2 regions of the Mesorhizobium sp. M1423 genome follow, and region 1 is predicted to be linked to the other one. Evidence: riboswitches for the same ligand, from Rfam matches in the RefSeq annotation. Region 1 holds a riboswitch; the other holds the start of a gene.
The links. Region 1 has a riboswitch for S-adenosylmethionine ahead of metX (homoserine O-acetyltransferase MetX). Riboswitches for the same ligand answer to the same signal wherever they lie in the genome.
Positions count from the first base shown of each region.

Region 1 (3,389 bases):
CGAAACGATGGCCAGCGTCATGTCGTGATGCTGCGGGTCCATCGTGTCGATGTTGGAGCCGCAGCGGCGCCAGAATTCCGAGAGCTTTTCCAGTGCCGCGGCATCGGTGCCGGGCAGCGGCGTGAAGATGCACCAGCGGTTCTCGAACAGTTCGGCAAAACCGGCATCCGGTCCCGATTTTTCGGTGCCGGCCAAAGGATGGCCGGGGATGAAGTGCACGCCATCAGGCACATGCGGCTGCATCTGCGCGATCACCGATGCCTTGGTCGAGCCGACATCGGTGAGGATGGTGCCCTTCTTCAGCGCCGGTGCGATCTCCTGGGCGACCGTGCCTGAAGAGCCGACCGGCACCGAAACGATGACCAGATCGGCATCGCGAACCGCTTCTTTCGCATCTGTCGTGTAGGTGTCGCCAAGGCCGAGTTGGCTCGCCCGCTCCAGCGTCGCTTCGCTGCGCGTCGAAATGGCGACTTGGCCGGCAAGTCCCTCGCGGCGGATGACGCGGGCCAGCGACGAACCGATCAGGCCGATGCCGACCAGCGCGATCTTTTCGAACATCGGTGAGGTCATGGTGCCCTAGCTTTTCAGGAATGTCGCGAGTGCTGCGACAACGCCGCGATTAGCCTCTTCGGTGCCGATGCTCATGCGCAGCGCGTTGGGAAAACCGTAGCCGGAAACGCGCCGCAATATGTAGCCGCGCGCACTGAGGTAGTCGTCGGCGGCCGCCGCCGAATGCTTTTTGTCCTCGGGAAAGTGGATCAGGATGAAATTGCCGACGCTCGGGGTCACCCGCAGCCCGAGCCCGGTCAATTGCTCGCTCAGCCAGGCCAGCCAGGTCTCGTTATGCGCGACGCTGCGCTCGATATGAGCCCGGTCGCGGATCGCCGCGATGCCTGCCTCGATCGCCGTCGCATTGACGTTGAAGGGCCCGCGCACGCGGTTGATCGCGTCGATGACGTGCGTTGGCGCATAGATCCAGCCGATCCTCGCGCCACCGAGGCCCAATTTCGAGAAAGTGCGGGTCATGACTACGTTTTCCGCGCTGCCCACCAACTCGACGCCGGATTCATAGTCGTTGCGCCGGACATATTCGGCGTAGGCGGCATCCAGCACCAGAAGCACGTTTCGCGGCAGGCCCGCATGCAGGCGGCGCACCTCCTGGAACGGCACGTAAGTGCCGGTCGGGTTGTTCGGATTGGCAAGGAAGATGATCCTGGTACGCGGCGTCACCGCGGCGAGGATCGCATCGATGTCGGCGCGTTCATCAGTCTCCTTGACCGTTACCGGGACGGCACCGGCCGACTGGATGTAGATCTTGTAGACCATGAAGCCGTGTTCGGTGATGATGGCTTCATCGCCGGGCGCGAGGTAGGTCTGCGCAAGCAGGCCCAGGATCTCGTCGGAACCGTTGGAGCAGACGATGTTCGCCGGATTGAGCCCGTGCACGTCGGCGATCGCCTCCCGCAGGCGCCTGGCGCTGCCGTCGGGATAGACCGCGAGCTTGTCGGCGACCGCGCGCGCGGCCTCTATCGCCTTTGGCGAAGGACCGAGCGGGTTCTCGTTCGCCGACAGTTTGTGGACTTTGACGACACCTTCAGGCGCCGCGCTCTTGCCGGGCACATAGGCTTCGATGTCCATGATGCCGGCGCGGGGCGTTGGACGTGTCTGATCCGGTGTCTGGCTCATTCCATGAAATCCGTCGAGGAAGCCTCCATCCGGAAGCCGCAGCGGAAATACAAGCCGTGGCCCGGAATGTCGAGGGGCGGCAATTCGGGATCAATAACTTGCCGTTGACGAAGCCATGCGTCAGTCCTAGAAGAGCAGCGACAGTTCCGTGGTGATTTGGCCGGTCGGCTTGCAGCCACGTTAAACAACTTGCTAAAGGGCCGTTTGCATCTTGTAACCGGCTTTGCGAAGGCATGGCCGGTTTTTTGTTGCCCTGACTGGTTGTTGCCCGGACCGGCGGACAACTGAAGGCCGGGCAAGGAGATGTGATGGTCGCTTTGCGCGCGCGAAAAACCAACAACGAGGCCGACCAGCCGTCGAGCCCGGCGTTGCGTTTCGGCGCCGACAAGCCGCTCAAGCTCGACGCCGGCACGCTGCTGTCGCCGTTCCAGATCGCCTACCAGACCTATGGCACGCTCAACGACGCGCGCTCCAACGCCATCCTCGTCTGCCATGCGCTGACCGGTGACCAGCATGTCGCCAACACCAATCCGGTGACCGGCAAGCCGGGCTGGTGGGAAGTGCTGATCGGCCCCGGCAAGATCATCGATACCGACCGTTTCTTCGTCATCTCGTCCAACGTCATCGGCGGCTGCCTCGGTTCCACCGGCCCCGCCTCGACAAATCCCGCAACCGCCAAGCCTTACGGGCTCGACCTGCCGATCATCACCATCCGCGACATGGTGCGGGCGCAGCTGATGCTGGTCGAGCATTTCGGCATCGAACAGCTGTTCAGCGTGCTGGGCGGCTCGATGGGCGGCATGCAGGTGCTGCAATGGGCCTCCAGCTATCCCGAGCGCGTCTTCTCGGCCCTGCCGATCGCCACCGGCGCCCGCCATTCCTCGCAGAACATCGCTTTCCACGAGGTCGGCAGGCAAGCGGTGATGGCCGACCCCGACTGGCATGGCGGCAAATATTTCGAGCACGGCAAGCGACCGGAAAAGGGGCTGGCGGTGGCGCGCATGGCCGCCCACATCACCTATCTGTCGGAAGCAGCGCTGCACCGCAAGTTCGGCCGCAACCTGCAGGACCGCGAAGCGCTGACCTTCGGGTTCGATGCCGACTTCCAGATCGAGAGCTATCTGCGCCATCAGGGCATGACCTTCGTCGATCGCTTCGATGCCAACTCCTATCTCTACATGACCCGGGCGATGGACTATTTCGATCTCGCCGCCGACCATGGCGGCCGGCTGGCCGATGCCTTCGCCGGCACCAAGACCCGTTTTTGCCTAGTCTCCTTCACCAGCGACTGGCTGTTCCCGACCGAGGAGAGCCGCTCGGTCGTTCACGCGCTGAACGCGGCCGGCGCCTCGGTATCGTTCGTCGAAATCGAGACCGACCGCGGCCACGACGCCTTCCTGCTCGACGAGCCGGAACTGTTCGCCGCCATCAAAGGCTTCATCGCCTCGGCGGCGCGGGCGAGAGGGCTCGGCGCATGACCCCGAAAGGTTGCAGGCTTTTCGGATCAGGACCATGTGCCAGGCATCAGCGCATGACCCTGAAAAGTTGCAGACTTTTCGGATCGGGATCATGCGCCGAGCAAGAGGCGAGCCCATGAGCGTCAACCGCGCCCAGCGCGTCGACCTCGAAGTCGTCGCCGATCTCATCCCGCCGCAGTCGCGGGTGCTGGACGTCGGTTCCGGCGACGGCCTGCTGCTCGAATT
Region 1 is NZ_JAMYKU010000013.1:79,556-82,944, reverse strand. Features, by position in the region: gene NKG95_RS17750 (prephenate/arogenate dehydrogenase family protein) at 1-570, opposite strand, end outside; gene hisC (histidinol-phosphate transaminase) at 577-1,686, opposite strand; SAM riboswitch at 1,825-1,902, shown strand; gene metX (homoserine O-acetyltransferase MetX) at 1,995-3,164, shown strand; gene metW (methionine biosynthesis protein MetW) at 3,280-3,389, shown strand, end outside.

Region 2 (3,389 bases), on a different contig from region 1:
GCGCCTTTCTCAACACGCTGCAGGCACGCTGGCAGTACGCTGGAGAGGCGCTCGGCCTTGGCTTCGCCCAGGGCAAGAGCATGTTGTGGAACAAGCCGATGCTTGACGCCAATGGCGGCATCCGCGCACTGGCCGCCGAGATTGCCGAGGACGCCGCCGCGACCAAGCTGGTCAACCGGCTCGGACTGCGCGTCAATCTTGTCGCTTCGCCCTTCGAACAGCCGCTCGGCCGGCGCACGCTTGGCGAGATCTGGTCTCGGCAGGCGCGTTGGGCGCGGCTGCGCCGCGTCACCTTCGCGCTGTTCTTCGCCCCCGAGATCCTGATCGGAGCGGCGCCGCCGCTGGTGCTTGCGCTGATCGCGGCGGCTGACGCCGGCGTCAGCCTGCCGGCAACCGCCATCGCCGTGCTGGTCGCGGCCTACCTGCCGGAATGTGCCCTGGCCTGGGTCAAAGGATGGCACCTGTCGCTGCGCACCATCCTGGCGATGATGGTTCGCGACTGCATGCTGCCGGCGATATGGGCGCGCGGCTGGCTGAGCGGCGCCGTCGACTGGCGCGGCAACGTTATGACCATCCAGACCAAGGCCGTCGCGGAGCTGGAAGAGACCCCGTCCGGCGCCTGACCGGCGCGTCCCCGCTCACCTCTGTTCGGTCAGCCCTATCCGGCGGCTCTCAGCGCTTGCTCGATGTCTTCGAGCAGATCGTCGGTATCTTCCAGGCCGACGGAAAGCCTGAGCGTGCCCGGCCCGATACCGAGCTCGGCGCGGGCCTCATCGGTCAAGTTCTTGTGCGTGGTCGTCGCCGGATGAGTGATCAGGCTCTTGGCGTCGCCGAGATTGTTGGAAATCAGCACGATGTCGAGCGCGTTCTGGAAAGCAAAGGCCGCCTGCTTGCCGCCCTTCACATCCAGGCAGATCAGCGTTGAGCCGCCTGACATCTGTTTCTTGACCACGGCCGCTTGCGGGTGGTCGGCACGGCCGGGATAGATGACGCGGGCGATTTGCGGGCGCTCGGCGAGGAAATCCGCGATGCGGCCGGCACTTTCCGTCTGCTGGCGTACGCGCAGCGGCAGCGTCTCCAGGCCTTTCAGCAGGGTCCAGGCATTGAAGGGCGAGAGGCTGGGGCCGGTGTGGCGGAAATAGTCATGCAGGTTCTCGTCGATCCATTTTTTGTCCGACAAGATAACGCCTCCAAGGCAGCGCCCTTGGCCGTCAATATGCTTGGTGGCCGAATAGACGACGATATGGGCGCCGAGCTGCAAGGGTTTCTGCTGCAAGGGCGTGGCGAAGACATTGTCGACGATCAGCCTGGCGCCGATCGAGTTGGCAAGTGCCGCGACGGCGGCGATGTCGACCACCTCCAGCGTTGGGTTGGTCGGGCTTTCCAGGAAGAACAGTTTGGTGTTCGGCTTGACCGCCTGTTCCCAATTGGCGATGTCAGTGCCATCGACCAGCGTTGCCTCGATGCCGTATTTCGGCGCCAGCGTCTCGACCACCCAGCGGCAGGAGCCGAACAATGCGCGCGCCGCCACGATATGGTCGCCCGCCTTGGCGCTGCACAGCAATGCTGCCGTCACCGCCGCCATGCCGGACGCCGTGGCGCGCGCGTCCTCGGCGCCTTCCAGCGCGCACATACGCTTTTCGAACATGTCGACCGTCGGATTGGCATAGCGCGAATAGATGAAGCCCGGCTCCTCACCCTTGAAGCGCGCTTCCGCTGCTTGCGCCGTCTCGTAGACATAGCCTTGGGTGAGATACATCGCCTCAGAGGTCTCGCCGAAGCCGGAACGCAGCGTCCCGGCATGCACGAGTGCGGTCTGAGGCTTCCAGTCGCGCTTCTTGGTCATCATTCTATCCAAACACCAAAAATGGTCCAAACAACAAAAAACCGGTCGCGAAAGTCGCAACCGGTCCATATGGCCTTGCGGCCCGACGGTCCTTTAGCGACTTATTTAACGTGGCTGCAAGCCGACCGGCCAAATCACCACGGGATAACGAGCTTTAGACCCGCACCACGCTTGCGTCAATTGCCGGCATGATTAAGACGGTTGTACCAAGCAGGTGCCAAAGGCGTCCACGGTTTGTGGCAAGGACCTGCGACGAAACAAGACCTCGCCCGGTGTTCGAACGGAGCCAGACCCTTGCGGCAGACAGGCATTCTTCCCGATCGGGATATTTCCGCGCTGTTCCAGACGGGCGCGCTGAAATCGCCGCGCGCGCTCGATGCCGACCAGATCCAGCCGGCCAGCCTTGACCTCAGGCTCGGTGACAAGGCCTGGCGCGTGCGTGCTTCCTTCTTGCCCGGCCCGGACCACAGAGTTGTCGACAAGCTCGACCGGCTGAAGCTGCACGAGATCAACCTCGCCGAAGGTGCCGTGCTCGAAACCGGCTGCGTCTACATCGTGCCACTGCTGGAAAGCCTGGCGCTGCCCGCGCATATTTCGGCTTCGGCCAACCCGAAGAGCTCGACGGGGCGGCTCGACATCTTCACTCGGGTAATGACCGACCGCGGCCACGAGTTCGACAAGATGGCCGCCGGCTATGAAGGCCCGCTCTATCTGGAGGTCAGCCCGCGCACCTTCCCGATCGTCGTGCGCACCGGCTCGCGGCTGTCGCAGATCAGGTTCCGCACCGGCAATGCGCTCTTGTCGGAAAGCGAACTGCACGACCTGCATCGCGCCGAGATGCTGGTCGCCACCGAGCCACCCAACATCTCAGGCGGCGGCATCGCGCTGTCGATCGACCTCGACGGCGACAAGGACGGGCTGGTCGGCTACCGCGGCAAGCACCACACCGGCCTGGTCGACGTCGACAAGCGCGCCGCGCAGGATGTCGTCGATTTCTGGGAGCCGCTCTACAAGAGCGGTGCCGGCGAGCTGGTGCTCGATCCGGACGAATTCTATATTCTGGTGTCGCGCGAGGCGGTGCATGTGCCGCCGCTCTACGCCGCCGAAATGACGCCTTTCGACCCGCTGGTCGGCGAGTTCCGCGTCCATTATGCCGGTTTCTTCGACCCGGGTTTTGGCCATTCGGCGTCGGGCGGCACCGGCAGCCGGGCGGTGCTCGAGGTGCGTAGCCACGAAGTGCCGTTCATCCTCGACCACGGCCAGATCGTTGGACGGCTGGTCTACGAGCACATGCTGAAACGGCCGCAGGCACTCTACGGCACCGATCTCGGCTCCAACTATCAGGCGCAGGGCCTAAAACTGTCCAAGCATTTCCGCGCCGCGCGCTGAGCTTCCCCTTACTTGCGGCCTATGCCGGCTCAAAGCGCCTTCACCGCGACCTTCACCGGCTGCTCGATTTCGAGCGGGTTGCGCAGCGGCAGGCCGAAATCCTGCGCCTCGATTTCGAACACGTCGCCAGCCTCCGTCCTGATGCCGTCAGCGA
Region 2 is NZ_JAMYKU010000021.1:23,944-27,332, forward strand. Features, by position in the region: gene NKG95_RS23870 (ceramide glucosyltransferase) at 1-623, shown strand, start outside; gene NKG95_RS23875 (O-succinylhomoserine sulfhydrylase) at 659-1,849, opposite strand; SAM riboswitch at 1,920-1,997, opposite strand; gene NKG95_RS23880 (2'-deoxycytidine 5'-triphosphate deaminase) at 2,141-3,235, shown strand; gene araD1 (AraD1 family protein) at 3,265-3,389, opposite strand, start outside.
Region 2: another riboswitch for S-adenosylmethionine. It lies ahead of NKG95_RS23875 (O-succinylhomoserine sulfhydrylase); the one in region 1 lies ahead of metX (homoserine O-acetyltransferase MetX).